One region of the Micrococcoides hystricis genome, then DNA from elsewhere that is predicted to be linked to it. Evidence: riboswitches for the same ligand, from Rfam matches in the RefSeq annotation. Region 1 holds a riboswitch; the other holds the start of a gene.
The links. Region 1 has a riboswitch for thiamine pyrophosphate ahead of ACFFFR_RS01960 (ECF transporter S component). Riboswitches for the same ligand answer to the same signal wherever they lie in the genome.
Positions count from the first base shown of each region.

Region 2: linked by a shared signal. The riboswitch ahead of ACFFFR_RS06055 (3-oxoacyl-ACP reductase) and the one ahead of ACFFFR_RS01960 (ECF transporter S component) in region 1 are both predicted to bind thiamine pyrophosphate.

Region 1 covers NZ_JBHLUB010000001.1:427,586-443,099, forward strand. The annotation lists gene ACFFFR_RS01940 (hypothetical protein) at 1-350, shown strand, start outside; gene ACFFFR_RS01945 (MFS transporter) at 347-1,900, opposite strand; gene ACFFFR_RS01950 (TetR/AcrR family transcriptional regulator) at 1,969-2,547, shown strand; gene ACFFFR_RS01955 (NUDIX hydrolase) at 2,544-2,939, opposite strand; TPP riboswitch at 3,037-3,147, shown strand; gene ACFFFR_RS01960 (ECF transporter S component) at 3,208-3,846, shown strand; gene ACFFFR_RS01965 (ABC transporter ATP-binding protein) at 3,847-5,304, shown strand; gene ACFFFR_RS01970 (energy-coupling factor transporter transmembrane component T family protein) at 5,297-6,172, shown strand; gene ACFFFR_RS01975 (AAA family ATPase) at 6,185-6,667, shown strand; gene ACFFFR_RS01980 (SRPBCC family protein) at 6,780-8,159, shown strand; gene ACFFFR_RS01985 (dodecin) at 8,194-8,403, opposite strand; gene ACFFFR_RS01990 (trimeric intracellular cation channel family protein) at 8,479-9,099, opposite strand; gene ACFFFR_RS01995 (hypothetical protein) at 9,335-9,724, shown strand; gene ACFFFR_RS02000 (TetR/AcrR family transcriptional regulator) at 9,974-10,570, opposite strand; gene ACFFFR_RS02005 (GNAT family N-acetyltransferase) at 10,630-11,703, shown strand; gene ACFFFR_RS02010 (LysR family transcriptional regulator) at 11,748-12,602, opposite strand; gene ACFFFR_RS02015 (EamA family transporter) at 12,696-13,622, shown strand; gene ACFFFR_RS02020 (NAD(P)-dependent oxidoreductase) at 13,619-14,299, shown strand; gene ACFFFR_RS02025 (heavy metal translocating P-type ATPase) at 14,485-15,514, shown strand, end outside.
Region 2 covers NZ_JBHLUB010000027.1:49,112-64,625, reverse strand. The annotation lists gene ACFFFR_RS06080 (GltB/FmdC/FwdC-like GXGXG domain-containing protein) at 1-540, shown strand, start outside; gene ACFFFR_RS06075 (FMN-binding glutamate synthase family protein) at 540-1,913, shown strand; gene glnT (type III glutamate--ammonia ligase) at 1,962-3,371, shown strand; gene ACFFFR_RS06065 (PIG-L deacetylase family protein) at 3,493-4,215, shown strand; gene ACFFFR_RS06060 (LLM class flavin-dependent oxidoreductase) at 4,323-5,645, opposite strand; gene ACFFFR_RS06055 (3-oxoacyl-ACP reductase) at 5,649-6,440, opposite strand; TPP riboswitch at 6,463-6,563, opposite strand; gene ACFFFR_RS06050 (4-hydroxy-3-methylbut-2-enyl diphosphate reductase) at 6,607-7,704, opposite strand; gene xseA (exodeoxyribonuclease VII large subunit) at 7,789-9,057, shown strand; gene ACFFFR_RS06040 (exodeoxyribonuclease VII small subunit) at 9,054-9,338, shown strand; gene ACFFFR_RS06035 (pyridoxal phosphate-dependent aminotransferase) at 9,335-10,564, opposite strand; gene ACFFFR_RS06030 (hypothetical protein) at 10,565-11,614, opposite strand; gene ACFFFR_RS06025 (phosphotransferase) at 11,651-12,883, opposite strand; gene ACFFFR_RS06020 (hypothetical protein) at 12,932-13,636, opposite strand; gene ACFFFR_RS06015 (GNAT family N-acetyltransferase) at 13,730-14,398, opposite strand; gene ACFFFR_RS06010 (5-formyltetrahydrofolate cyclo-ligase) at 14,483-15,097, shown strand; gene ACFFFR_RS06005 (FmdB family zinc ribbon protein) at 15,131-15,382, shown strand; gene cpaB (Flp pilus assembly protein CpaB) at 15,486-15,514, shown strand, end outside.

The DNA of each region.
Region 1 (15,514 bases):
GCATCTTCGGCTTCCTGACGTTCTTTGTCGGCGGTGTTGTGGCTGGTGGGCTGCGTCATATCTCTGGGTCAATATGGTTACCGGCCGGATTCTTCGTAGCGCTGCTCGAGCTGGGAAACGACGTAAAGATCCTGCAGCCTCCCCTAGGGGTCGAACCGCTGACAGCCACCATTATCGTCACCATCGTGGCTCCGGGTATCGCCGTGGCTGCGATTCTTATCAGCCATTTCTTGGCTACACGCAGCCATGTTCGTCTCGAGCCAGTGCAGCAGCCGTACCTTCCTGCCAACATGCACAATCCCTACGTGCAGAATCCTTACGCACAGAATCCTTACGATCCGCGGGCCTAGGGTTCACGCTCCGGCTCAAGGACGACGCTACGCTGGCGCCGTAAGACCATGAACACCAAGATCCCCGCAATCGTGACAGCGATGGCACCGACGATCGAAGCAGCGTCAGCACCGAGGGTGAACGCTTCCCGCGCGTTGGATGCTAGTTCCTCACCTACAATGGCAGGAATTCGTTCGCTGATCTGAATCGCAGCCCCCAAGGTTTCCTGCGCTTGCAGGCCTAGCTCTTTGTTGATGCCCACCGGTACGTGCAATGTGTACCGATAGACCGCCGTCAAGATGCTCCCCAACACGGCGGTACCCAAAAGTGCACCAACTTCGTAGGCGGTTTCAGAAATACCGGATGCCGCACCAGCTTTATGCGGTGGTACGGAAGAAAGAATCGCATCGTTGGTCAAGGTTTCAGCTAAGCCGACGCCCATCCCCACCAAGACGAACGCTACGACCAGCAACCACACGGAACTTCCAGCCTGTAGCTGCGCACCGACCACAAAACCGCCGGCAGACATCAACAGGCCCAACGGGATGAGCGCCCGCAACGGGAACCTGTTCGCCAGTTTCACCGCGATCAAGCCAGCCAGAATGGTCGCCACCAAGCCAGGGATCAAGTACATGCTCGCGCCCATCGGCGAGTATCCCAAGACCAGCTGCAGGTACTGGGAGATGTAGTAGAGCATCCCGGTCAGCGCCATCAGGCTGAGCAGATTCGCGACCACAGAAACGCTGAAGACTCGGTTGACGAACAGGCGCACATCCAGCATCGGGTTAGGAATCCGTAGCTGCCTGCGAACGAAGTTCCAGCTGAGGATGACACCTGCGGCAAAGAGACCGATCGCGATCAACAGATTGTCTCCTGCCGCGACGGACTTGATCCCGAAAACAATCAGGAACATGGCACCGATTGATATCGCAGCACTGATCAGGTCTAGTTTACCCGGGGACGGATCCTTAGACTCTGGCAAGAGCAGCGGCGCCAAGACCAAGAACAACGCAATGACGGGAACGTTGATCAGAAAAATCGATCCCCACCAGAAGTGTTCCAGCAGCCAGCCACCAACGATAGGGCCAAGGGCTGCACCGGCGGAGAACCCGGCAGCCCAGATCGCCACGGCGAGTCTGCGCTGGATGGGATCTTGGAACATATTCCGCAGCAGGGCCAACGTCGACGGCATTAAGGTTGCCCCGAAGAGGCCGAGTAGAGCGCGGGCGACGATCAGCTGTTCCGCCGAAGCCGCGAATGCCGCGAACACGGATACCGCGCCGAAGCCGATGGCACCGATCAACAACAGCTTTTTCCGACCTACCCTGTCCCCCACGGTGCCCATCGTGATGAGCAGCCCGGCCAGAATCAGCGGGTAGATGTCCACGATCCAGAGCAACTGGGTTCCCGAAGGATTCAACGCTTTGGAAATGTCGGGCAGCGCAAAAGACAGCACGGTGTTATCGATAGAGATCAGTAACACAGTGAGCATGAGAGCTGCGAAACCCAACCATGTTTTCGCGCTCGCCCGATCCGAAACCAGTGGCTGTTCCACCAACTCCCGTGTCATCAACATACGATCCATTTCATTACGTTACTGTACCGTCTAGACGGTATCATAACTGCTAGGCTTAACCCATGTCCGAGCACGTAAACAAGAAGCAAAGAAAGCACAAACGCGGAAGCGGAAAAGATCGCGTATTGGCCGCTTACGTAGACATTCTGCTCGCTGACGGGGTTGCCGCGGCCACGCTCGATGAGGTCGCGCGTCAGGCTGAGATCTCCAAGGGAGGGTTGTTACACCACTTCCCGTCCAAGGAGGATCTCAATGCCGGGCTCATGGATTTACTGGTCGAACTCAATGAGGCGGATATAGAGCGCACGGTGGCCCAAGGCGATGATTTGATCAGCGCCTACCTCACCTCGTCATCCATTGCGCAGGATGAGTATTCTTCCGTCTTCATGGCCGCCCTGAAGCTGGCTGGTTCGAACATTCCGGAAGTCGATCGGACTCTTCAACAGGTGCTCCAGTCCTGGCACCAGACACTGCTGGAACATCTCCCCGATCCGGCGTTGGCCAAGATCGTTCACTTGATTGGCGATGGACTCTACCTGCACGCGATCGTCGGCTCGAATCCCGGCAATGGTGTTCAAGAATTGATTCAGGCGTTAGAAGAGCTATCCGAACACAAAACTGATTGCGGTGAGGACGCCTAGCAGTTCACGCCTGCTTTGCGCAGGTAATGCACGAGGTGGTCCGTCAGCGGGAATTGATCCAGCTCGGACAAGGGAATCCATCTCGCGTCGGCGGCGTCGTCTCCAGCGACCAGCTCGCCGCCAATAATCGTTGCGGCAAAATCGTGAATCTGGAAGTAGTTGCCATCCCCTATCGGGACCTGAAGTTCTAAGAGCTGGTCCTCTACCCTGACTTCATACCCGGTTTCTTCTGCCACCTCACGTCGCACGGATTCTTGCAGTGACTCCCCCGGGTTGACCTTTCCGCCAGGCAGCGTCCAACGTCCCTGCTGCGGTGGATTTCCCCGCTGGATGAGCAAGATCTGCTCATCACGAACAATGATGGCAGCGGCGGCGAGGACGGGTTCACTCATAGCTCGCTAGCCTAGTCAAAATCGTGTGTGCTTGTGTGAAGCCGCCTCTCCAAGCCGTGTCGGTGATTCTTCATAGGGCTGTTATCTCTGTTACGCTCAAGGCTGTCACGGGAGTTCGGTGATCCGAACTGAGAGGAAGACACCTAAGTCTTCGACCGTCGAACCTGACCCAGATCATGCTGGCGCAGGGAGACCCTCTTACACTGTTGACACCGCCAACGGTGTCAATCCCCGTGCGCTTTCACGATCTACAGAAAGAGCACATACTGTGAGTACTACTCAAACAGTTTCTCCTCAGACTTCCCCTCAGCTGGCTCCGGCTCGACGTACCTACCGTTGGCGGGTTGTCGACATCATCGTCATGGCAGTCTTGGCCGTCCTAACCGGTGCGATTTTTGCCGGCTGGAACATTGGCGGAGTCGCCTGGATGACTGTCATGGAATCTCTCACCCCCGGTCTTGGAGGCCTTGCCCTTGGCGGCTGGCTGATCGGTGGCGTTCTGGGTGGTCTGATCATTGGCAAACCTGGGGCCGCACTCTTGGTCGAACTGCTCGCCGCATTTACTGAAGTCATTTTCGGCGCGCAATGGGGTTGGGGTGCCGTCACCGCCGGACTGGCTCAGGGCTTGGCCGCTGAGCTCATCTTCTTGGCCACCGGGTACCGCAAATTCACACTGCCCGTCGCCTTTATTGCCGGTGGTGCTGCTGGTTTTGCGAACTGGGTTCTCGGACTGATTACTTCCGGGAACTTGGCCAAAGGTCTGGAATACAACGTCATCTTCGTCTCCAGTGCAATTCTCTCCGGTGTGGTGATCGCAGGCCTCGTTGGCTGGCTCTTCTCCCGCGGTTTGGCCTCCACTGGTGCCCTGCGGCAGTTCCCCTTGGGTCGCCTACAGAAGCGGGTCTAAATGACAGTCCACATTCGTGCACAACAATGGGGCTGGCGTCATTCCGGCAGGAATGCATGGGCGCTATCCGGCGTTGATTTCACCATCGAGCGCGGCGAACGCGTCTTGATCCTCGGCCCTTCCGGCGCTGGCAAGTCAACCTTGTTGAAAGCCATCTCTGGGGTGCTCGGAGGCCAAGACGAAGGCGAGGAGCTTGGTTCGCTTACAGTCAACGGGCAGCACCCGAGTCAACAACCCGGACGCACCGGGCTGATGTTGCAGGACCCGAACGCGAACACCATCATGTCCCGGGTCGGAGATGATCTTGCGTTCGGTTGCGAGAACCTCTTCGTCCCACCGAGCCAGATTTGGCCACGAGCAGCTGCCGCCTTGGAAGCTGTTGGACTAAACCTGCCTCTGGACCACTCCACCGAGTTCCTCTCCGGGGGTCAACGTCAACGTCTGGCCTTGGCCGGAATCCTAGCGATGGCTCCTGAGCTACTGGTACTGGATGAACCGACCGCGAACCTAGATCCTGACGGGGTCGTGGAAGTCCGTGATTCGGTCAAACGCGCGCTGGACCACAGTGATGCCACCATGGTGGTCGTGGAGCACCGAGTAGACATTTGGTTGCCCCTGATCACACGTGTCATCGTGCTGGAGCCCGGTGGCGGGGTCCGGGCCGATGGTGATCCGCAGACAGTGCTCTCCGAGCTAGGCACGGAATTAGCGGCCGAAGGCATCTGGGTTCCCCACCTACCCGTGGCAGTTGAACGAAACAGCAGCACACCCGGGCAGTTATTGCTGGAAAGCAACGATTTGCTCGTCGGTCGCCATGGCCAGGCTGTTGGCACCACCCACGAGGTTCAGGTGCATGCCGGCGAGTCGATCGTCATCACCGGGCCCAACGGGGCGGGTAAATCTACCCTCGCCTTGACCCTTGGCGGGCTCCTCGCCCCAGTTGCGGGAGATGTCACGGCTACCCCGGCGCTGCGAGATGGACAGAAATCATCGGACCCACTGAAATGGCGGTCCCGTGAACTCGTCCGGCGCATTGGTACGGTCTTCCAAATCCCAGAACAACAGTTCGTGACCGGTTCGGTCCGAAAAGAACTGGAGCTCGGGCCGAAAGCAACCGGCATGTCTAAGTCAGACATCAACGAACGGGTCGACCGACTGCTCGTCGCGCTCGGTTTGGAATCGCTAGCTGAAGCGAACCCCTTCACACTCAGTGGCGGAGAACAGCGGCGGCTTTCAGTCGCCACGGCGTTGGCTACCCGTCCTAAAATTCTGTTCCTCGACGAACCGACTTTCGGGCAAGACCGCCGGACCTGGATCGAATTGGTGCAGCTGATGTCAGAGCTTGTCTCTGACGGGACCACACTTGTGTCCATCAGTCACGATGCCGATCTTGTCCGCATCATGGGTGATCGCATCATCAATGTGGGTCTGGAACAACAGGAGCGTGTGCATGTCTGAGAAATTCACGGGGGCTGCCCGGGTGCAGGACTACCCCATCAGCGCGCATGCCGATGTTGTGGCCGAACGGCATCAGGCACAGCTAAACCGAGTCGGATTTGAAGGCCCACTGGTAGAGCGCCTGAACCCGCTTTTCCTCTTGCTGGGGACGTTCCTGTACTCGATGCCGCTGATGATCACGTTGGATTGGGTCAGTGCGTCAATCGCGCTGTTGCTTGGACTGGTCGGTTCCTATGCCATTGGTGTGCCGATTTCAGCCACGTGGCGACGAGGGTGGTTCTTGCTCGTCGTTGCCGCAGGTTCGTTTGTGAGCATGCTGCTGTACGCCCGTCCAGCAGGCCAGAGCTATTTCGAATTTGGTCTGATCAACATCACCGACAACTCAATCCAGTTGGCAACGGGGATTTCCTTCCGCGTGCTTGCCATCGGGCTACCAGTGTTGTTGGTGTTGGGAAGCATTGATGTGACCCGGTTGGCGGACGCCATGGCTCAAAACGGCAAGGTTGCACCCCGGTTCGTTTTGGGCACGCTAGCTGGTATCCGGCTGGCGGGCGTTTTCAAACGCGATTGGCAGGCGATGGATCAGTCCCAGCGAGCTCGCGGAATCGGAGAAGGAAACAAGTTCCGGAAGCTGTTCAGCATCTCTTTTGCGTTGCTGATTTTGGCGATCAGACGCGCTTCTTCACTGGCGACTGCGATGGAATCTCGCGGTTTTGGTCGGAATGACCGGACGTGGGCGCGCCCCTCCCCGGTGCGTCGCCAAGACTATGTGTTTGTTGCGGCGTGTCTGATCGTCATCAGTGTGGCGTTGGCTGTGTCCGTCTTGACCGGGACGTTCAACTTCTTGGGACTTAGTTCTGTGAGCTAGTCTCGGAGCATTGTGAGAACCACGTTCGATACGAACATTATTCTGATTGATGGGCGAAGCGGCTCGGGCAAAACAACGTTTGCCCGAGCCCTCGCTCATTCACGCGAGCTCGACATCGTGCACATGGATGACCTTTATCCAGGTTGGAAAGGGTTATCGGCCGGCGCTCACACAGCTGCTTGGATGAGCGCACTCCTAGCAGCCGGACACCCCGCCCGGTATTCTCCGTGGAATTGGCATAACTCCACTTGGGATCCCGAAAGAACCTTGCACCCGGGCGGAACGATCGTCTTTGAAGGATGCGGGAGCCTCAACTTGAGAACCGCTCCTTTTTCTTCCGAGCGCTACTGGTTAGATGTTCCTGCAGGCATACGTCGGGAACGAGCCACCTCGAGAGATCAAGACGATACTTGGTGGGCCGATTGGCAAGCTTTGGAAGAAGACTTCTACGCTCAGCATCAGCCATGGCGGCTGGCCACGAAGGTTTTGACCTAGCTAACTCGGCAGCACATTTCTTGGTCTACGACCAACAACATGAGCGGTAGCTTAGCTTCCACGATGCCGGTTTCCGCGTAGGCTAGAACCACGTCTTTGGAAGGAACTGATCATGGCTGGTTGGCAGCAAGAACGTACGCACTACATCGCAGCAACACCGGATGCTGTTTTCTCAGTGGTGCGAGATCTGTCGCAAACTCATGAATGGATGCGCAGCTTCCATGGCTTCAAACTGCATGAACCAACCGCGGCTGTCGGCACCAAAGTCGATTTCCTGCCTCCCGGTGACAAGCTTTCTTTGCTGCATCAGAAGACCGCGCCGGCCGGATCCGTTACGGAACTGGACGAACGTGCCCGACGCATCGCTTTTACACAACAGCAACCAGGCGGACAGCTCACCGTCACGTGGGCGGTAGACCCCGCACTTGAAGGCTCCACACTGCGCGTGACTGTGGCGATCGACGGACCGCTCCGACTAGCTTTCGCCAAGACCGTCGCCGAACCTCTCTTGGAAGACTTTGCCATTGCGGCTGCACGACTCTTCCGCATGTTGCCTGAGACGAAGTCCCCCGCGGACCCGATCAAGTGTGTCATCGCTGGGGGACACAGCTACCAGGGGCGCAACCTCGCAGCAGATCTCATCTGCCGTGGCCACGATGTATTCGTGCTGACCGACTCCTCTGAAGAATATTTCCCAGCGCCACAAGTACTCTGGGACGGCCACAGCCTCGGCGCGTGGACCGATGTATTCCGCAGCACCGCAAAGCCTGTCAGCGTGATTAACCTGGCTTCTTCAGAAAACGGCCGTGAGCTGTCCGATATTGAGACATCGAATACCCCGGGTTTGCACAGTACGCGGGTCCTTGCAGAGGCAGTATCCGCTCTAGATCGGCCCGTCCGCACTTGGGTTCAAGGCAGTGACACCGCTGTCTACGGAAATACCGGTGAACGTATTCTTACCGAGAACTCACCATTACAAAGTGCAGAAGCAGATCGCCTAGAAGCGGCAAGTGAAGGTGTGCGAGCCGAGCATTTCTATGTCTTGCGATCAGCCGAGATTATCGGCCCCGACGCTCCCCTCTTCCGACGTTTTCGACTCATGGCAGAGACCGGCCTGAGCGGACCCGTGGGCAGTGGCCGTCAATGGGTCAGCTGGATTCACATTGCCGACTGGCTCAAACTAGTACGCACCCTTCTAGGCCTCACCGGGAATGTTTTGCCTAGCGGAGTGATCAACGCATCGGCACCAAACCCGGTGAGGAATGCCGATTTGATGCGTATTCTTCGCAAGGAGTTCGGACCGCATATCTTGGGTGACCGTGGTCTTCCCATCCCCAAAACCTTCATGAAGCTGGGAGCAAAACTTGGCCGCAACAGGGATGCCCAAATGCTCACCGGCAATCATGTGACCAGTGAAGTATTGCGATCCGCGTACTACCAGTTCGATCACCCGGAGTTTTCCGATGCCGTGGAAAGCTTGGCTGACCGCTAAGCCAACCAAGCTTTCGAGGCAACGAACTGAAACGTTAATCGTCGATCCGGAAACCCAACTTGACGGAAACTTGCCAGTCGGCAACTTTCCCATTTTGGATGTGCCCACGGATTTCGCTGACCTCGAACCAGTCGAGATTGCGGACTGTCTCGTTCGCTTTGCCGACCGCGTTTTCAATGGCGGCTTGAACCGATTCTGGGGAGCTACCGACGATCTCGGAAATTCCGTACGTATTGTTCGCCATGGATTTCACCTTTCCTCAGGATGTCCTTCCATCCTACGAAAGATGTGATCTAGGCAACACCGCTCACGTATTGGTCTATGTGCGGGTTTTCTTCGGCCGGTAGACTGCCGCCGGAACCGTCCACTGCCACTTCAGTGCTGCAACCCTAAAGACAAACACTAAGGCAGCAGTACCGACTGCCGTGTAGGCGTTAAACATGTCAAGGTAAACGAGCCCGATCGTGATTCCGGCCCCGACGAATGCTGGAATGGCGTATACACCGCGCACACTGAAAATCTGTGGCACTTCATTCGCCACCACATCACGCAACACACCACCGCCCACTGCGGTCGTCAGCCCCAGCAAGGCTGCCGCAACTGGATTGGCCCCCGCGTTATGTGCAATCAATGTTCCACTGACACAAAAGAGTGCCAGTCCTACCGCATCTGAGATCAGCAAAGTCCGACGTAGTCGGTGTACTTTCAAGACCTTTACGTAGACCAACAGGGCAGCAAATACAGCGGCCGCCAAGTATTCCAGGCGTTCGAAAGAGGTTGGAGGCGCCTTGCCTAAGATGATGTCTCGAACTGTTCCGCCGCCCATACCGGCAAGACTTCCCAAGAGCAGTGATCCTACAAAGTCGAAGCCTCGTCGAGCGGCAAGGAGACTACCGGAGGCAGCAAAGGCAACTGTTCCGCCCAAATCTAGGACGAGCAACAGGACATCAAGATTGAGAATCGTGGTTTCCCCAATACCTAGTGCGTATACCAGTACCCCAAAGTCTACTCAGCTAATCTCTGCGCACCGAAAGTAGGCCCTTCACGGGGACGTCCTCAAAGTCCTCAGGCCGTCTCTTGTGGTGTCATCGAGATCTCTAAATATGGGTTACTATATGAGCATCACGAGCACGCGCTCACACCTTCTTGTTTACTTTCACTGGTGGGGATCAGTCATGACAATTTCTGTTTCTTTTCGTCGTTCACTGGCTGCGGGCCTAGCTGTTCTCGCTCTGGCTTCCGGTTCTGTTGTTGCCGACGCCAGCCCCGCAGAAGCGGCGACCAAGAAGTGCAAAGTGACGATGTCCAATAGCAAGCCTCGCCAGTACTCAAACACCTACGTTAAAGTCTCCGGTGTTGGCTCGAAGGCTAAAGTCACGACGGTGGCCCACTACAAGACATCTAAAAACCGGAAAAGGGTCACTGCTACTTCCAAAGGCAGAGCCAACGTCAAGTACAACGTCAGCCGGGCCACCCCTAACCGTAAAGTGCCAGTGACGGTGACTGCGGTGAAGGGCAAGACCAAGTGGACCTGCAAAACCTCTTTCACTCCTCGTAAGAAGTAGGGCGGCGCACCTGCTAGCTATTGGCTGGTCTGATACACGGATCTAGCCGTGCTCGGCGGTCTCCTCGCCGTCGCGGTCATCGTGATCGCTCCGCTCGTCCTGCGCGAACCGAAGGGCGGGGCACGGCCGAAGCTCGACGTGCCCGGCGGGATTACATATTCGTGGCCACCGAGCAGAGCTGGCAACGCCTGCAAGTCTTTTGCCTGACTGACTTTTCCGTCGCCTACCACGTCCCACTAGGTTCGGACCTTAGGTCAGGAGCGCCTTGATGCCGTCGGTGAGGATCTCCTGCGGACTGAGGTGGTGCGATCCGTGGAGTCGGGCGTAGGTGGGCGCTTGATCCGGGTCGATAGCCACACGCTTCTCATCGGGCGCCATCGGAGCAGTTAGCGAGGCACCGATGACCAAGTTAGACAGGCGGTAGGCGGTTCCCAGCGGATCTGTGACGTCAGCTTGTTCGAGCAGGACACACATTCGTTCCGAGAGGGCTAGGTATGCGGGTCCCCTGGGCGCGCGCATGCCGATGACTTGACCTGCCCAGCGGTGAGTCGTGAGGTGTTTGAAAAAGGCTTGCATTAAGGACACTAGGTCAGCGTCGCGAATTGCCTCTGACATTACAGGGTCCTCGGCGAGTGCCGTGTCGAGGGCAACGTCAAACAAGTCATCGACTGAAACCACGCGTGAGTACAGACTAGCTGGCGCCACCCCTACCTCTTGCGCCACCGAGCGCAGAGTCAGGGCTCTCAAACCGCCCTCATCCAGCAGTCTCACCGATGCACGCGCTACCTCCACAATGTCCACTGCACGGAAGCGTTGCACAGGCTTGCGATGTTCCCAGTAACTCACCCCATCAGCCTAACCGAACAGGCTTCAGCTAGCTATCCGACCTATGTTAGGTTTAGTTTATGTTCGATATCGCTGCTCTTCCAATCACCTCCGAGAACACGCGTCTGCGTCCCTTATCCGAGCAGGACTCGGAAGCCTATGCAGCCGGCACCAAGGATGAACTAGTTCAGCGATTTGGCCACCTCCCCGAACCGGACTACACCCCAGAGTCTGTCCGACGGATGATCCGCGCCGAGCTCGCAGAGGGTCTGTCCTCTGGCACGTTGGCCGTACTAGCACTCGCGGACGCCGCAACGGACCGATTTGTGGGCTCCTTAGTGCTCTTTGATGTCAGTTCCGATACTGCCGAGATCGGGTTCTGGATTCACCCTGACGCTCGTGGAGAAGGGCACGCCAGGAGGGGGTTGGAGTTAGCATCGCGCTTCGCGCACAGCTGCGGGCTTCGAATACTGACTGCACGCACACTTCCAGAAAACCGGTCGTCACAGCATTGCTTGGCCACAGCGGGCTTCCGTGAGGTTGAGCGGCACATCGGAACCACGCCTGCAGGGCACTCTGAGGAGTTGATCCACTACCGACGCAATCTCGTGACCACAGTTGAGTGGCCGATATCGACACAGCGACTGCGGCTCCGTCTGCATGAGGCCGGTGATGCCGGATGGCTTTACGAGATCTACTCTCGACCCGACGTTACCCGCTACCTCTTGGACGAGCCGTGGACGATGGCAACCACCCAGGTCGAACTCACCAAACGCCTAGCCAAAACCGGCATCGATGGTGAAAGCGGTGCGCTTGCGCTGGTCATCGAACATAAGGGCGTCGCGATCGGAGATGTGACGCTGTGGCTCACTGATCACGAGCATCGCCAGGCGGAGATCGGGTGGGTCCTCGACCCGGCACACGGAGGGCGTGGTTTCGCGACCGAGGCAGTTCAAGCAGTGCTCGCCCTTGGGTTCAATCACTACAAGCTTCACCGCATCACCGCCCAGATGGACGCTCGCAATAAGGCCTCCGCGGCTCTGGCTCTCCGCGTGGGTCTGCGGCTAGAGGCCAACCATATTCAGAACTGGTTCAGCAAAGGCGAATGGACAGACACCCTTGTCTATGCCCAACTTGCTGCCGAAAATGCTTGATCTCGGTGGCTTAGCTTGTTTGCGAGTTAGCTTCACTTCGTTACCTACGGTTGCAGGATGTCAAGGAACGCTTGTGCTGCTGGCGTGAGGTTGAACTTGCGCCATGCAAGGTATTCGACCCGGGTCGGGCCTGCCGCGACCGGGATGGTAAGCAGATCTTGATAACCGGTCGGGACCGCATCTGGTGATAGGAGCGCTATGACTAGGCCCTGCCTGACCAGATCAAGGATGAGTGTTGTGCTCATGGCCTCGAAGGTCACTTCGCGCCGCACTCCGGCAGCTTCAAACGCGAGGTCCGAGGGCACCCGGCCGGGCGTTCCTTCGGGAAAGTCCACAAACGCTTCATCGGCGAGATCATCCAATCGCAGTCGACGCCGACCGGCAAGCGGGTGCCCGGCAGAGACGACGGTGACTAGGCGCTCTTTGGCAAGCACTCGGGTCATCACTCCTGTCGGCGGTGTGTCGTCCGGGAGCCCGAGCACGGCGATGTCCATGTGACCGGCGCTGATCGCAGCGATGAAGTCGTCACTGCCGCCGCTCTTGAGCCTAATCCGCACCGCTGGATGGGTACGGTGGAACTCCCCTAGAGCTGCCGGCATGTCGATCGTGGTCACGGTGGGGATCACACCGACTGTCAGGGTGCCGCGGATCTGTCCGTTCGCTGCCGCAGCTTCTGAGATCGCACGCTCCGCCGCCCCAAGGCTCGCCCGCGCATGCACAAGAAACGCTTCACCGGCGGCGGTGAGTTCGACGCGACGGCTACTGCGCGCAAACAGCGTCACACCCAGCTCGCGTTCGAGTGCCTTGATCTGGTGACTGAGCGAAGACTGCGCTACGAAACACTTTTCAGCTGCACGGGTGAAGTTCTTTTCTTCCGCAACGGCCACAACATACCGCATCTGCTGTAATTCCATATATCTATGGTTTCAGTGCATTGCTAACATGGCAATAATTTGTTAGACCCATGATGGGGATTCGTGGACGATGGATGCATGAGCATCACTACAGCTGCCCCGGCGTCGCAGAGTGCTAACGCAGGAACGGCGAACCGCCTGGGATGGACGGCCCTGACAGCGGTCGTTCCAATGGTGTGGGGCACTACCTACATCGTCACTACGCACATGCTGCCCCCCGGTCATCCGCTGTTTGCTGCGATGATGCGCGCACTCCCTGCCGGCCTAATCGGGCTTCTTATCGCCCGTCAACTGCCGCGCACCTCCTGGTGGTGGAAGAGCCTCGTGCTCGGCACCCTAAACATGGGTGCGTTCTTTCCGCTTCTTTTTCTGGCCGCCCAAGAACTCCCAGGCGGCGTAGCTGCGACCCTCGGCGCGGCCCAGCCCATTGTGATCGCTTTCTTGGCGGTAGCGATCCTGCACGAGAAGCTATCGGCCTGGCGCATCACTTGGGGCGTGCTCGGGATGATCGGGGTCGCTCTCGTCGTCCTCAGTCCGGAGGCAGCCCTGTCGCCTATGGGCGTCCTCGCCGGGCTCGGAGGTGCTGCGTCCATGGGTACCGGCGTTGTGCTGACGAAGAAATGGGGCCGCCCAGAAGGAGTTTCCCCCATCGGACTCGCCGGCTGGCAACTCACGGCCGGTGGAGCCGTGCTCCTGCTACCAGCCCTAGTCATCGACGGCGTACCGCCCAATATTGACGGCACGGCATGGCTGGGCTACGGCTGGCTCGGCATTGTCGGGGCACTCATCACATTCACGATCTGGTTCGACGGCATCCGGCGCCTTCCGGTCACTTCGACCGCGCTGCTTGGCTTGCTTTCCCCGCTCGTCGCGGCGATCCTCGGTGCCGCGATCGCCCGCGAAGCCCTCACTCTTACCCAACTCCTTGGCTTCGCTCTCGCGCTGGTCGCGATAGTCGCCGGCCAGCTCCCATCCCCAAAACAGAAAGCACTGATTCAATCATGAAAATCACCGTACTCGGCGCCACAGGCATGGCCGGAAGCGCCATCGTCAACGAAGCCCTCACACGAGGACACCAAGTAGTCGCAGCATCTCGACATCCGGCCACCATGAACATGAACGAGAAGCGCCTGGAAATACGCGCTATCGATGTCGCAGACCGAGATGCCGTAGACTCGGTGCTAGCCGCTGTCGACGCCACCGTGCTCAGCATCCGGTTGGCCCCCGGAAACGAAAACCAGCTCGCTGCCTTGACACGTAACGCTCTGGACGCCGCGGCCCGTCACAGCACCCGCCTGCTGGTTGTGGGAGGCTCCGCACCACTACTCTCGCCGAGCCGTCCAGACCGATTGCTGATCGATGACCCCGACTATGTTCCGGAGGCATGGAAGTCCATCGCTCAAGCCAGCTTGGAGCAACTCCGTGCCTGCAAAGAACACCCATATGCAAAGTGGGTTTACGTCAGCCCACCCGCAATTTTCGAGCCCGGTCGACGCACGGGAAGCTATCAGCGCGGTACAACCACATTACTGACTGACACAGACGGGGTATCACGCATCACCCCTCCTGACTTTGCCGCTGCCATGCTCGATGAAATTGAACAGCCTAGCGACGACCAACACTTCACTGTTGCGCATGGCCGCCCGTCATGGCGCGCTGACCCAGCCTTGCAGTTTCGGTAAATTTGGCGGAATTCGGCGGGTGCATCTGGACGCCGTTTTGACCCACCCTGCACCTCTTCACGAGTGTCAATACACAGGCTTGACCGATACCCCTAGGGGGTATACTGTGAGTGACATTCGCAGACCGGTGCAAGAAACGAGCAAACCTCGGTCACCGGATTGGACCGAACATGATTGGACCGAACATGAGCGAGAAACACGCTTCCGACACCAGCAGGGTTGACGTTCACGTCGACCAGCACAGCCACGCACAGCACGATGAGCACAAGGATCACCAGCATCATGGCGGCCACGGAGGTCATGGCGATCATGTGGCTCAGTTCCGGCGGCTCTTCTGGATCATGCTGGTCCTTGCGGTTCCGGTGGTCGGTTTCAACGACATGTTTGCCCATCTACTCGGATACCATTTGCCCGATGCTGATTGGGTCTGGTGGGTCTCGCCCATTCTCGGTACGCTCATGTATTTCTGGGGCGGGTGGCCTTTTCTTTCCGGGGGCTGGAGTGAGATCCGTTCCCGTAAACCTGGGATGATGCTGCTGATCGCGCTAGCGATCACCGTCGCATTCTTGGCGTCTTGGGGTGCGAGCCTGCACGTGCTGGATCAAGAGCTCAACTTCTGGTGGGAACTGGCGCTGCTGGTGGTCATCATGCTGTTGGGCCACTGGATTGAGATGCGTTCTTTAGCTGAAACCACCTCGGCTCTGGATTCGTTAGCCGCGCTGCTGCCGGATGAAGCCGAGAAGGTTGTCGGTGAGGAAACCGTGAGTATCTCACCTGCAGATCTGGTGGTCGGAGATGTTGTCATTGTGCGGCCCGGTGCCGCCGTCCCCGCTGACGGCAAGATCGTGGACGGATCGGCGTCAATGGATGAATCGATGGTTACCGGTGAATCTAAGACGGTCCGTCGTGAGCGTGGCGAGCATGTGGTTGCCGGCACTATCGCGACCGACTCTGGGCTACGTATTGAAGTCACCGCTACCGGTGATGACACCGCTCTTGCCGGTATTCAGAAGTTGGTTGCGGATGCCCAAGCCTCGTCCTCGCGTGCGCAGCGTATCGCCGATACGGCGGCTGCTTGGCTATTCTGGTTCGCTCTCGGCGCGGCCGTGATCACCGCGTTTGTGTGGAGTGTTGTGGGCATGCCGGATCTCGCTGTTGTGCGTACGATTACCGTTCTCGTCATCGCTTGCCCTCATGCTTTGGGCTTAGCAATCC
Region 2 (15,514 bases), on a different contig from region 1:
AACGTCACCGTCAACGGGCACGCCGGCTACTTCCTGGGTGGTCTGTGCGATGGCCCCGACATCACCGTGAACGGCTCCGTCGGTGTCGCCTGCGGCGAGAACCTGATGCGCGGAACCATCCGTGTCCACGGCAACGCCTCCTCAAACGGCGGCGCCTCGGCCCACGGTGGCACCATCATCATCGACGGTGACGCTTCCTCCCGTACCGGAATCTCCCTGAAGGGCGGCACCATCGCAGTCGCCGGCGACATCGGCCACATGAGCGCCTTCATGGCTCAGGCCGGAACCATCCTGGTGGGTGGCAACGCCGGTTACGCCCTGGGTGACTCCCTCTACGAAGCCGTCATTTACGTCCAAGGTTCCATTGACTCCTTCGGTGCAGACGCACGCGAAGAAGACATGACCGAAGACGATGTGGCCAAGGTTCGCGAACTTGTTGAGCTCACCGGTTTCGATCACATCGACCCGGAAAACGTCAAACGAGTTGCCTCTGCGAAGACGCTCTACCACTTTGACGCTCTGAAAGGGCAAGAATACTGATGAAGCCTATCGACAAGAACGAACATCCAGCCGTCGATCGGACGCACCTAGCCGAAAACCACACCTGGCAGCCGGAGATGATCTCCTACGTCCAGGACATGGCTCGTACCGGTCTGTACGAGATCCGTGGTGGTGGCGGCAAGCGCAAGGTGCCCAGCTTCGACGACTTGTCTTTCCTCGCTGCAGCGGCCTCCCGCTACCCGCTGGAAGGCTACCGCGAGAAGTGCACCACCGAGACCGTGTTGGGTACCCGGTTCGCCGAGAACCCGATCAAGCTCGACATCCCGGTCACCATCGCGGGGATGAGCTTCGGTGCCCTCTCGGCACAGGCTAAGGAAGCTCTTGGCCGCGCAGCCACCCACGTGGGTACCTCCACCACCACCGGTGACGGCGGTATGACGGAAGAAGAGCGCCAGGCTTCCAAGCTACTGGTCTACCAGCTGCTGCCATCGCGTTACGGTTTCAACCCACGCGACGTCCAGCGTGCCGACGCCATCGAAGTTGTCATCAACCAGGGTGCCAAGCCTGGTGGTGGCGGTATGTTGCTCGGCCAGAAGGTCTCCGAACGTGTCGCTAAGATGCGGACCCTGCCACCGGGCATTGACCAGCGCTCCTCGTCCCGTCACCCAGACTGGACCGGCCCGGATGATCTGACCATCAAGATCGAAGAGCTCCGCGAAGCCACCGGTTGGAAGGTCCCGATCTACGTGAAGATCGGCGCCACCCGTGTGCTCAATGACGTCAAGCTGGCCATCAACGCCGGCGCCGATGTCGTCGTGGTAGACGGCATGGTCGGCGGTACGGCCGCCACCCAGGACGTCTACATGGAGCACACCGGTATCCCAACCCTGGCTGCCGTCCGTTTGGCCCGCCAAGCCATCTCCGAAATGGGCATGGATGGCGAGGTCCAGCTGATGGTCTCCGGTGGTCTACGGACCGGCGCCGACGTGGCCAAGGCCCTAGCCTTGGGCGCGGACTGTGTGTCCCTGGGTATGGCTGTGTTGATCGCGATGGGCATGAACTCCAAGACCTTGGAAATGGACGGTCAGCTCTATGACCTCTCCGACGAGTACGAGGCTCTGGGCACCACCGCCGATCACTACCACCACCTGCACACTGGTCTTTGCCCAGCCGGCATTGCCACGCAGGATCCTGAACTCTCCAAACGCCTAGACGTGGATACCGCCGCGCGCCGGGTCATCAACTACCTGAACGCTCTGGTGATGGAGCTGACCACCTTGGCTCGCGCCTGTGGTAAGTCCAGCGTCCACAACCTAGAACCAGAAGATCTGGTGGCACTGACCATCGAGTCGGCTGCCATGGCCAAGGTTCCGCTCGCCGGAACCGATTGGATCCCCGGACAGAGCTTCTAAACCCCGATTAGCCGCAAAGTAATCCACAAAGAAAATAGGTGGGATAAAATGCCAATCCAACAACCGCAAACCGTCGAGGAAGTCAAAAAACTCTGTGAAGAGAAGGGCATCGAGTTCATCTTTGCCTCCTTCTCGGAAATCAAGGGTAAATCCAACGCCAAGCTCGTTCCAGCCGAACACGTAGAAGATCTGTTCGCCGAAGGCGCCGGTGCTGCCGGTTTTGCCGCCGGTGACATCGGTCAAGGCCCCCACAGCCCGGATGTGGTGACCCTGCCGGACCCGAAGACCTTCCGCGTTGTTCCCTGGAAGAAAAACCTCGGGCACGTGATTGGCAACGCCTACGTCAATGGTGAGCCGTGGCCATTCTGTCCACGAACCATCCTGCAGCGTCAGGTGGAGCGCGCCCGGGAAATGGGCTTTGACTTCCGGTTGGGCTTCGAAGCCGAGTTCATGCTCGTGAACTTCGACGAAGACGGAAACCTGCAAGTGGCGGACGAACACGACAACTGGGCACGGCCCTGCTATGACGTGAAGTCCCTCTCCCGCAACTACGAGTTCGCGACCCGACTCTCCAAGTACGTCACCGAACTCGGGTGGGAAAACTACGCGGTTGACCACGAAGACGGCAACGGCCAGTTCGAATGCAACGTCACCTACGCTGACGCTGTCGAATCCGCCGACCGCGCCATCTTCTTCCGGTACATGGTCGATATGCTCGCCCGTGAACACGGCGCCCTGGCAACCTTCATGCCGAAGCCGTTCACGGACAACACCGGTAACGGTATGCACTTCACCATGAGCCTGTGGGACATGGAGAATGACATCAACCTCTTCGAAGCCCAAGACGGCGAAGAAGACCCACGTGGCTTCGGGCTTAGCGATGTGGCCTACCACTTCATCGCCGGCCTGCTGGAGCACGCACGCGGCTACGCGGCGTTCGCGGCACCCACCGTGAACTCCTACAAGCGCCTGAAACCAGGTACCGAAACCATTCGTACTTGGGTCCCAGTGGCCCGGACCTGGGGCGGCAACAACCGCACCCAGATGATCCGTATCGCCCGTAATGGCGCCATCGAAGACCGGACCCCGGACTTCTCCGGCAGCCCATACTTGGCGATGGCCGCAGCATTGGCTGCCGGCCTCGACGGTATCGAACGCAAACTGGATCCAGGTCCGATCAACGAGAAGAACCTGTACGACTTCTCCCCATCGCAGCTGCGCGAACGCGGTATCAAGTTGCTGCCGGGCTCCCTCTGGGAAGCTTGCCACTACTTGGGCAAGGACGACGTGCTGCGTGAGGCGTTCGGCAAGGTTCCAAAGGATGGCCCAGAAGGTGAACCTTCAGACGCAACTGAAGACTTCATCGACTACTACATCCGCGTGAAGAACGACGAGTTCCACGAGGTCACCGATGAGGTATCCCCGATCGAGATCGAGCGTTACCTGCTCTTCCCGTAAGGGACTCTACAGACTGGCCCGAGCCTAAGGCGGGCTAGACCCAACACAATGCCTCCGGTATTGGCATCACGCCAAGATCGGAGGCATTGTTGTGTTAAGAACACTTCTAGGAGGGACACCCATGGGCACCCAACTCCCCCACCTTAACTTCGACGGCATTGGGCGGGTCCTCTGCGTTGTCGCCCACCCCGATGACATGGAGTACGGTGCCTCCGCCGCGGTGGCCGAACTCACCGATGCCGGAGTAGAAGTTCACTACCTGCTGATCACCGCAGGCGAGGCCGGCATCCGCGAGATGAAACCAGCCGAAACAGTCGCGTTGCGCCGCGACGAACAGCAAGAAGCCTGCGCCGTGGTGGGCGTCAACGATCTTGAGATTCTGGACTTCCCTGACGGACTGGTGGAAAACAACCTCGAGCTGCGTCAGGCGATCGCCGAGCACATCCGCAAGGTCCGCCCCGATGTCGTCATCACCATGACCTGGGAACTGACCGTCGGGTGGGGGTTGAACCACGCCGATCACCGCAACGTGGGGCTGGCGACCGTGGACGCCATCCGGGACGCGGACAACCCGTGGTTGTTTACCGAGCTCGCCGATGCAGGCTTAGCCCCATGGTCGACAAAACAGTTGTGGGTCACCGCCCACAATGAGCCCAATGCGGCTGTGCGGGTCGGTGAGAAAGCCAAGGACCGGGCGGTGCAGTCATTGGCGGCACACAAAATCTACCTAGAGTCCCTGCCAGATCACATGGCACCGGAAAAGTTCATCCCGGAAATCCTGCGCGGTGGAGGCGAGGCAGCCGGCACCGAATATGCTGCCCCGTTCCGGCGCTACGAGTTTTAGCGGTGCAAGCATCCACCACCGGCTGCTCTTAAACGACTCGTGCCCCGCACACACCGGTAACGCTGAACCGGTGTGTGCGGGGCACAAGCTTGTTTTAGGGGTGGTGGCTACACCATGACGGGTTGTTCTAGACCGAAGTGAGAGCGCAACGTTTTGCCCTCATATTCGGTGCGGAACAGGCCCCGCTTTTGCAGGATCGGGATGACGTGGTCGATGAAGTCTTCCAACGAATTCGGCAACATCGGCGGCATCAGGTTAAACCCGTCGGCGCCCTCGTTGCGGAACCACGTTTCGATCTCATCGGCCACCTGTTCCGGGGTGCCGATCATGGTGCAGTGTCCGCCACCGGCAGCCAGCCGGCCTAGGACTTGGCGCACCAGCGGTCGTTTGCCGTCCACCGTGTCCACTTCGATCATGCGCAGGATGGTGCCGTACCGTCCTTTCGGAACGGTGACCTCCTCCAAGCTCGGCAGGTCCGGGATGGGCGCGTCCACGTCCCAGTCCGAGCAGTCCTGCCCAATGAACAGACCGAGTTCACGTAGGGAATGCTGGACCGGTAGTAACGCATCCAGTTCGGCCTTCTTCGCCCGTGCCTCGGCCTCGGTAGACCCGATGTAGGTGACCAGGCCGGGCAGGATTGCGGTGGCGTCCGGGTTGCGTCCAGCTTTGGCTATCCGGGACTTCACATCTCGGTAGTAGTCTTGGCCCGCCTTCAGGTCGAAGGCCACCGCGTAGATGGCCTCAGCCCACTGGGCCGCCAAGTTCCTGCCGTCCTCGGAGGCGCCGGCCTGAATAAGCACCGGTTTGCCTTGCGGGGAGCGTGGCACGGTCAAGGGTCCGTCCACCAGGAAGTGTTCACCCTGATGGTTGATCGGGCGAACCTTGTCCGGATCAGCCCACAGCCCCTGGCGGTCGGCGACAATGGCGTCATCGGCCCACGAGTCCCACAGTCCCGTCATGACCTGTATGAACTCCTCGGCCCGGGCATACCGCTCCGCGGCGGCTGGCATGGCCTCGCGGTTATGGTTGCGCGCTTCCGCGTCCCACATGCTGGTCACCACGTTGATGCCCACCCGACCACCGGAAATGTGGTCTAGGGATGCGGCAAACCGCGCGGCATGAAACGGGGTGTAGAACGTGGAGGAGACGGTGGAGATCAGCCCGATGTTCTCCGTGACCGCCGCGATGGCAGACAACGTGGTGAGAGGTTCAAGGAACCACCGGGCCCCCTGTGCCACCGGAGGGACCGAGTGACCGTCAGCGAAGAAGACTGCATCGAGCAGACCCCGTTCGCTGATCTTGGCCAGTTCCTGGTAGTAGCTGATGTCTCCGAGTCGTTCGAGCGCGGAGTCCGGGTGCCGCCATGCCGCCGAGTGGTGTCCGGCGGTGAACAGGAACAGGTTGAAATGGAGTTTGGGTTCCTGATCCATCGGTTAGTCCATGACCAAACCGCCGTCAACGACCAAGTTCTGGCCGGTGACTGAGCGTGACCATGGGGAGGCGAAGAACAGGATCGCGTCCGCGAATTCAGCCGGGGTGGTGACCGAGCGCAGCGGGGTGCCGGAGGCGATGAAGTCGAAGACTTCTTCCGGGGTGGCCGCGGAGGCATCGGTGGTGCGCAGCAGGCCACCGGAGAGCATGTTGACGGTGATGTTCTTCGGACCCAAATCGTGGGCGAAGGTGCGGGTCAACGACAGCAGCGCGGCCTTGGAGGCGGTGTAGTCGTGGTAGGGCACCACCGGGTGCTGGAACAGGTTGGTGCCGATGTTGATGATGCGGCCGGAACCGAGTTCCTCGAAACCAGCGAGGGCTGCCTGGGTGGTGTTGACCGCGCCGCGAACGTTGCCTTCAAACTGACCGGTGAAACGGGACCAGTCGATCTCGTCGGCCTTGGGGCGGGCGTCGCCGTCGAAGGAGAAGGAGGCTAGTGCGTTGTTCACCACGGTGGAGATCGGTGCGGAGAAGAACTCTTTGGCGGTGTCAAAGATGTTCTTCACGGCGGCCGGATCAGTCACATCACCTTGGATGGCGATGGCCGAGTTTGCGGCACGCTCGTTGGCCTCGTTCGCGAGCGCTTCTGCGGCTTCGCGGGAGTTCAGGTAGTTGATGACGACCTTGGCACCTTCGCGCAAGAATGCTTCGGTGACGGCTTTGCCGAGTCCGCGTGCGCCCCCGGTAACGAGGACGATTTGCTGGTTCAACGCCGGGGCTTGGTGATCTGCCATGGATGCCTTTCTGCGATGGCAGAAGGGAGTGATGAGACATTCCCTTCGCCAGTGTTATCTGGATCAGGTTCGACGGGTGTTCTCTCAGCCCCGCACCGTGTGGGGGCACCCCGTGTCACAATTCACAAGCGTAGCAAAGAACTACGCAATGGCAGATTCGTGCGCTTTACTTGGGCGTTTTGGTGCCGCGTCCGCCCAACGCCCGGGACTCGTCGCCGTGGGCGCGCAGGATCGGACGAAGTTCCTTCGGCAGGGAGAAAATGATGTCTTCCTCGGCGGTGACAATCTCCTCAATTTCTCCGTAACCGTAGTCGGCCAGCAGGCGCAGGACCTCTTGGACGAGGACCTCTGGGACCGAGGCACCCGAGGAGACGCCAACGGTGGCGACGCCTTCGAACCAGGCCTCATCGACCTCGCGGGCGAAGTCAACCAGTTTGGCATTCTTGGCCCCGTATTCCAGTGCGACCTCGACCAGCCGGACCGAGTTTGAGGAGTTCGTGGAACCGACCACGAGCACCAGATCAGCCTGCGGGGCGACCTTTTTGATCGCGTGCTGACGGTTGGAGGTGGCGTAGCAAATATCGTCCGATGGCGGGTTTTCTAGGTGTGGGAACCGCTCACGCAGCAGCCGGACGGTTTCCAACGTCTCGTCCACGGACAGCGTGGTTTGGGACAGCCAGATCAGCTTCTCGTGCTCTGGCACCACCAGATCGGCGACTTCTTCCGGTCCGTTGACGATGGTGGTCACTTCCGGGGCTTCCCCGTAGGTGCCTTCTACCTCTTCGTGGCCTTCGTGACCGATCAGCAGAATCCGGTAGCCATTCTTGGCGAAGCGGACCGCTTCCCGGTGCACCTTGGTGACCAGCGGGCAGGTCGCATCGATGGTCTCAAGATCCCGGTCCTTGGCGGACTGCACCACGGCCGGTGAAACACCGTGGGCGGAGAACACCAACAGTGAGCCCTCGGGGACCTCATCGGTTTCTTCTACGAAGATCGCGCCGCGTTCTTCGAGGGTTTCCACCACGTGCCGGTTGTGCACGATCTGCTTGCGGACATAGATCGGTGGGCCGTAGTGCTCGAGGGCTTTTTCAACGGCGATGACGGCGCGGTCGACGCCGGCGCAGTAACCGCGCGGAGCGGCCAGCAAAACTTTTTTCTCCCCGTGGACGGGAGCGGCAGCTTCCACCTCTTCACGGGAGCGACGCACCCGCGGCATGGATGGCATGGGCATCGAAACAGGCTTGGAGGAAACATGAGTGGACATGTCCCCTAGTCTATCGAACTTGCCGCACATCTTCGCCCCGGGCCTTGAGCTAGCACGGGGGTGGGAGCCGCTACAGTGGAGACCATGGCAACTGTCTTGAACCAACCAGACTCACCGATGCCACTGGGCCAGTACATGGCCGGGCTGAAGCAATTGCTCTCCGGTGCACCCCATATTTGGGTTGAGGGTGAGCTGATCGAGTTCAAGGAAATCCGTGGCAACGTCTACGGCACCATCCGGGACCTGAATCAAGACGTGTCCATGTCCGTGACCGTGTGGCGCTCGGTTGCCGCGAAGCTCTCCCCTGGCATCGATGTCGGCGCCCGGGTTACCGCACTGGTGAACCCGCAGCTCTACGAAAAAAACGGTCGACTGTCACTGAACATCCAGCAGATGAACCCGGTCGGTATCGGAGATCTGCTCGCCCGGGTAGAGATGCTGCGCAAAGCGCTTTTTGCCGAAGGTCTCTTCGCCCCGGAACGCAAACGTCCCTTGCCGAAGCTTCCGGCCTGCATCGGGCTCATCGCGGGCAAGGATTCCGACGCCCAAAAGGATGTCATGCGCAATGCGACCCTGCGTTGGCCGGCCGCACGGTTCAAGCTGATTGAGACCCAGGTTCAGGGTCCCCAAGCGCCCGCCGCGGTGACCCGCGCGCTCCAAGAACTTGATGCCGACCCGCAGGTGGAGGTCATCGTGATTGCCCGCGGTGGTGGCGCACTCGAAGAAGTCATCCTGCCCTTTAGCGACGAGGCCCTCATCCGGGCGGTAGCCTCCGCCCAGACCCCGATTGTCTCCGCTATCGGGCACGAGGCAGACCGCCCGATCCTAGATGATGTGGCCGATCTGCGGGCCTCAACCCCCACCGATGCTGCCAAGCGCATCGTGCCCGACGCTTCAGAAGAGTTGGCCATGATCGCCGAAGGACGGCAGCGGTTAGCCGCCGGGGTGCAACGGCTCTTAGCCACCGAAGCGGAGCGCCTGGCGGCCTTACGCACCCGGCCGGTGCTGGCCAACCCGCACACCATGGTTCAATTGCGTGCCCAAGAACTCGCTGCCATCCGGGCCCGGGCCTTCCAAGCCGCAGACCGGGCGGTGGCCGCAGGCCACGCTAGGATCGAACACCTGCGTACCCAGGTTCGTTCCTTGTCTCCGCAAAAGACTCTGAACCGGGGCTACGCGGTCGCCCGCACGATTGACGGGCACGTGCTGAAGAACCCGGAACAGGCTCCGGCCGGGACCGCCTTGCAGCTGCTCTTAGCCGACGGCGCGCTCGCCGCGACCTCCGAAGGCACCACCACCTCCGCACTGACCGACGCACAACCCTCCGAGTCGAAAGGTACCGACCAAGCATGACGGACCAGCCCAACCAACCAGACCAGACCGCCTTTGCCACGGCAGACACCTCAGATATTGGCCAACTCAGTTACGAGGCCGCCATCCAGGAACTGGTCAACATCGTCAACCGTCTCGAGGCCGGCCAAACCTCACTGGAGGAATCCTTGGCCCTTTGGGAACGCGGCGAGGCCTTGGCCAACCGCTGTGAATCGTGGCTCAACGGGGCCCAGCAACGGTTGGATCAGGTCCGTGCCCAGGTTCAAGGCGACAGCGGCGCCGACGCCACCGGTCAAAACTAGAGGACGCGGCCCTTTTCGCGCACATCGTCCAAGAACTCCCCGATGCGGCCCACCGCTTCGGTCAGAACTTCCACAGACGGTAGGGTCACCAACCGGAAATGGTCCGGGTTCACCCAGTTGAACGCCCGACCGTGGGAGACCAAGATCCGCTGCTCCTTCAGTAGCTGCAGGGCGAAGTTCTCGTCATCCTGAATGTTGTACACCTCGGGGTCAAGCCGCGGGAACAGATACAGGGCCCCCTTGGCCTGATTCACGCTCACGCCAGGAATCTCATTGAGCATGCGGTAGGCGACGTCGCGCTGTTCTCGCAACCGGCCACCGGGCAAGACCAGATCATTGATGGACTGGTAGCCACCCAACGCCGTTTGGATCGCGTGCTGAGCTGGCACATTGGCACACATCCGCATATTAGCCAGCAAGGTCAGGCCCTCCAAGAAGTTCCGGGCCCGATGCTTCGGTCCGGACACGGCCACCCAGCCGGACCGGAAACCAGCCACCCGGTAGGCCTTCGACAACCCGGAGAACGTCAACGTCAGCACATCGTCAGACAATGCCGCAGCATTGATGTGCCGGGCGCCGTCGTAGAGCACCTTTTCGTAGATCTCATCGGCCATCAGCACCAAGTTGTGCCGCCGCGCCACGTCCACGAACCCTTCCAAGGTGGCCCGCGAATAGACCGCACCGGTTGGGTTATTCGGGTTAATCAGCACAATAGCCTTGGTGCGCGGACTGATCTTAGACTCGATGTCCTCTAAGTCAGGGTTCCAGTCATTGTTCTCATCGCACAGATAATGCACCGCGGTGCCACCGGCCAACGTGGTTGCCCCAGTCCAGAGTGGATAATCAGGGGCCGGAATCAAAATTTCATCGCCGTTGTCGACCAAGGCTTGCAGCACCATGCTGATCATCTCGGAGACGCCGTTGCCGATGAACACATCGTTCACCGAGATGTCCATGATGCCCCGAGACTCGTAGTACTGGCTGACGGCGGTCCGGGCCGAATAAATACCTTTGGAGTCCGAGTAGCCTTGCGCCTGCGGCAAGTGGCGGATGATGTCCATCAGGATCGAATCCGGTGCATCGAATCCGAACGGTGCCGGGTTACCGATGTTGAGTTTCAGGATGCGTTGACCGGCTTCTTCCATCCGTTGTGCTTCCTCCATGACAGGGCCGCGCACGTCATAGCGCACGTACTGGAGTTTGCTGGATTGCCTGATCTCTTGCACCTAGTTCTCTTCCGTTAGCAGCCCCTGCCGGTGCAGCCACCACGTGGCGGCCTCGGCCGGGGTCATGGATGGGTCTTCATGGATGTACCGGTACAGGTTGGTCAGTTCCTCGCCGGTAAGTTTTTCGCTGACATGGGCCACGGTCTCAGACAGGGCCGTCAGTTCGGTGTCGGACAACGCGCTGGTTGATAGCAGTGGGCGGTAATTGTCGGCTCGAAGCAGGTAGTCATCGGGCAGGACCGTTGCCATGCCCTTGTCGAAACCGGCCGGGTTCGCGCTATCGAGCAGCACCAGATCCGCGGTTCCGCTCATGCCTTCCCGGAGTGCGGCAACCGGCTCAGTTTCGGTTAGCGTCTGCGGTTCGCAGTCAAAGCCGGCCGCAAGTTCTGCCCGAATCTGGGCGATGGGCATCCTGTTCTGGACGACGGCGTCAAGCTCGTCGCAGACGTCACTGAGTTGTTGCTCAGGCTCTAGTTCCCGTGCCGTCTTCACAAAGGACGCACTCAAAACACGCACGCCTCGGCGGCCCTCGGAGGAACGCGCCGGCTGGATGGTGATGGGCAGCCGGTCAGCCAGTTGTTCGTCCTTCTGCGCGGCGGTGGATGGCCACGGGGACGGGGTCGCTTCGGGTGCCGGGCTGGTCTCTTGGCGTGTCACCGGCACCAGCAGGGTGTTGGGGTCGAGCATGTTCAGCGCTTGGCCGGCGCGCACGACCGCCAGTGAGGTATTTCCCTGCACCAGACGGGTCAGGGTGTCTTTCACTTCACTCTCATTGAAGAATGCTGGGGCCTCATCCTGCTGGTCAGTGCCTTGGCTGTCTTGCCGGTCGACCTTGAAACGTTCCTGTGCATCCACGTATTGCAGGTAGGCCTCGGTCACGGCTGCATCAAGCGGTTCGGCAGGGACGAACACGCTCAGCTCAGTGATCTCCTCCGGGGTGGGGCCCGGCTCAGGATTCTGCGTGCATCCACTCAGGACAACGGTGCCAGCGAGCGCCACCAGCGCGCCGGCGCGCAGCAGCTGAGACCGTGATGCTCGTCGCTGTGCCATCCTTGATTGTCCTTCCCACTTTGCCCCTTTTCGATTCTATGCCCTTTTACCCTCCAGTATTTCCTCCACCGCGGTCAGTCGTTGTTCTGCGATGCTGGCAGCTTTGTGTGCCGGGGCGTGTTTAGTCCCGGCGATGAGGGTCAGGGCCACAGCGGCGGCCCGCAACTGTAGCGCTCGCTCGTCAACGAGACCGGCGCAGACCTGCCACCAGCGTGCCGTGAGCGGTTCAATTCTCCGGTAGTCCGGATGCACCGACGGTAGGACGGCAAGGTGACCAAGCAGACAGGCCAGATCGTCGACCCGATGCCCAGGGCCCATGGTGTCTAAGTCCAGCAGCCCGGAAAACCTCAGGGATTGGTCTGGGCCTTCGGTCAGAAAAATATTGGCTTCATAAAAATCACCGTGGGTGGGCACCACCGGACCGCGATCGGTTTTGGCCAACCGTTTACGTAAGTGCTTCCGGACCCGCCGCAGTCGCGGAGCCAAGTGCGGGAAGGCTGCCGCCGCAGAACGGGTAAAAGCTCCGATGCCGTCGGCCCACGCCGACCGAGGGCGCAGCGTCGTCAACTCAGTCGGCAAGTCATCTAACACCTGAACCAATTCGGCCAGCGGTAGCGCCCGGTCGAGCACGTCCGGATTCCAGCTGAACAGGTAGTCGGTCATCGGTCTTCCCGGCAGCGCTGCCAGCGGCACAATCCCTGCTTTGGGCTCCCCCACCAACCTGGCGGTGGGCACCTTGGCGTCGGCCATGATCCGATGGATGTGGCCGAGTCGGCCCGCCCGTTTTAGCGTCAGCACCTTCAGGTAGGCTTCCTGCGCGCCGTACTGCGCATGCAGAACAGCCCGCCGCAACGGCCGGTAGGTTCGCCACGAAAGGTCCAGCTCCCCTGCCGTCGGAAAGGCATCCGGCCACAGAGCGCACAAGGTGCCAGGGTCGGTGGCCAAAGGCAATCCCGGTAGCCGTGGGTCCGTTGGGTGCCGCCAGACACTCACGGGGATGCCCGCATAGTGGGTCTGCACCACGTCATGGCGTTCTTGGGCCGTCAACGATTCGGTAGTCATCCCGTAGTGGTGCTCAATCGCGCGTCCGCCCATGCTGCCGCGGACACGGTATACCCCGGTGACCCCGGCTTTTGGGCGATGCTGGACGCGCACGATGTCGATGGTGTCGACGGCGATGCCCCGGGCCGCAAGACGCGCCCGGAAAAAGAGGTTCAACCGGGCTGCATTGTGGAAATGCTCGAGGTGTTCTGTCAGCGGCTGGCTCATGCCCGCCTGCTCTCAGCCCGGTGCCTCCGGGCAGTGATGGGTCTGAGTCTAGGCCCGGCGGCGTTCCAGAACGTCATCAAGATTCAGAGCCCCTGCCTTCGGCTGGTGCGCGCGCACCGAGGTACGGATGATCCGTTCCTGTTGTTCGCGCAAGAGGTCCTCATTGACCAGCAGGGTATCTTTCAGGCGATTAACGCTAGCCTTCGGCTCTTCCGGAAGCTCCAGCGGTTCCGGTTCGGCGCGTTCAGCTTTAGCTTCGCGGGTGTACTTGGGTGCGGGCACCTCTACTGGTTCCCATGTGGTCTCGGCTTCGGCAGCGACCACATCGGTGACCGTTTCCGATGCAGCATGCTCTTGCTGCAGTTCAGCTTCTACCGCATCGCTGCTGTGCTCACTAACAGCTTCGGCGGTGTCAGCTTCAGTCGTCTCGGCGTTGAGTTCCTGACTGGCGTCGAAGGGATCAGCGGCGGTATTCCGTGGCGTGAGTCCCGGCACGTTCTTACGCTGGTATGAGGCGGCCGTTGGGCTCTGGTGGTATCCGTGAGGCTTGTATTCGGAGCGGATCGCGAGCATCCGCAGGCTGCCGACCGAGGCGAAGGTGAGGAAGCCGAAAAGCAGAGGCCAGCTCCACCCGACGACACCGGCATTGGCCAACATGACGGTGACCGGGATGGCGACGAGCGAGACCAAGCCGACCACAGCAAAAGGTACCCGTTGCCAGTTGATGCGGAGAGTTTGGGGCTGCTCGTTCATGGGTCAGTCCTAAGTTCAGTGTGCGGATGCGCTACTCACCAAATTAACGGTTCTGTCTTCCGTATTGGTGGTGACACTCCGGTCAAGGCTGACTTAGCTGTTATTTCGCGCGATCTGCTGCCACAATCCGCCTGCCGGAACCTCTTCTGCGGTCAGCGCGAAACTCTGGTGATCAACCCAGGCACCGTTGATGTGCAGGTAATTCTTCCTCGTGCCTTCGAAGCGGAAACCGAGTTTGTCCACCACACGCAACGAATTAGCGTTCTGCGGCACGATGTTGATCTCCAGCCGGTGGAGCCCTAAACGCGTAAAACAATGATCCACGGCCAAGGCCACGGCCCGAGGCGTCAGACCGAACCCGGCATGGCTTTCATCAATCCAATAGCCAATCGCCGCCGAACGCAACGAACCATAGAAGATTCCGGACACCGCCAGCTGACCAATCAGCACCGTCGGCCCACCATCATCGAGCTCCTTAGCGATCACCCACGGCAGGGAATGCCCCGACTTGGCCGTACGCTGCATGCTGCGCACCATGGTGGCGAAGTTGTAATGGGTGACATTCTCCGCCTCAACCGGATCCGTGTTTTCCCACGGCAACAACCAGCCGGCATTGCGATGCCGCAGGGAAAACCATTCCTCTTGATCCCGTCGGCGTAACGGTCGCAGCACCAAACGGTGCTCCCAGCCGGCAGGTCGATCAACCGGCTCATACACCGTCACCGGCCAGCGTGCCGGGTTCCCGGAGAAGATGCTCGTCATAGCACCCTCATCATAGTCCAGCACCACCACCTACCGCTGTCGGGACCCTTTACCCTAGCGGCACAGCCCGTTATGATCACCCCCATGAGCACCCATTCCGATGTCGATGAGGCCAAACGGCGGCAACGGGCGTTCTTTGTCGCCGAACGCAAGAACATGAGCCAGGCTGAGCGGAACAGCGCCGCCGCCCTCATCACCTCGCATCTTCGCCCATGGTTGACCTCGCACAGTCCCCATCGGCGCATCACCGCCACGCTGCCCTTCGGCACCGAGCTGCCTTTACACCAACTGCTGCAGCAGCTGGTGGAAGAGGATCACTTTGAGGTACTCATGCCGATCTGCTTGCCGGAGCGACAGCTGGCCTTCACACCGTGGTACCCGGGCGTTGAAATGGCTCGCTGCGCCTACGCTCCCATCGATGAGCCGGTCGGGCCCCGGTTCGGCGCCGACGTCTTCGATGAAGTCGATGTCATGCTGGTGCCAGCCCAAGCCATCGACTTTCACGGGTATCGGCTCGGCCACGGTGGCGGCTACTATGACCGGTTCCTAGCCAAAGTCAAGGCGCTCTCCGCTGTTCCCACGCTGCTGGGCATGGTGTACCAGCACGAATTCGTTCCCCCGGGGACCTTCCCGGTGGACGAGCACGATCAAGCGGTCGATGGGGTTGTCACCCAATTGGGCTTTAACTGGATGTTCTAAACCGTGCCCCGGTGCACGGTAAAATCTTCTTTCGTGCCTACTTATGTTTATGCCTGCAAAGACTGCGGCCACGGTTTTGAGATCTACCAGTCCTTCGACGAGGACGCGTTGAACGTCTGCCCGCAATGTCAGGGAACCCTGCGCAAGCAGTTCAACACCGTCGGTGTCGTGTTCAAGGGATCCGGTTTCTACAAGACCGATTCTCGTTCGGCAGGATCCGAACAAACCTCATCGCCTGCACCAGCCAAGACCGATACCAGCTCCCCGAGCGCCGCGCAGAACTAGCCACGAGGAGAACTTCCCCACAACCTGACATGAGGGCAGGTATCTCCACCTGCGGCCAGCCCTGGCACATGCTGCAGAGCTGAAGCAGCCTGTACTGGTGTCCATGGGACAGCTCGCACTCTTCACGCGTCG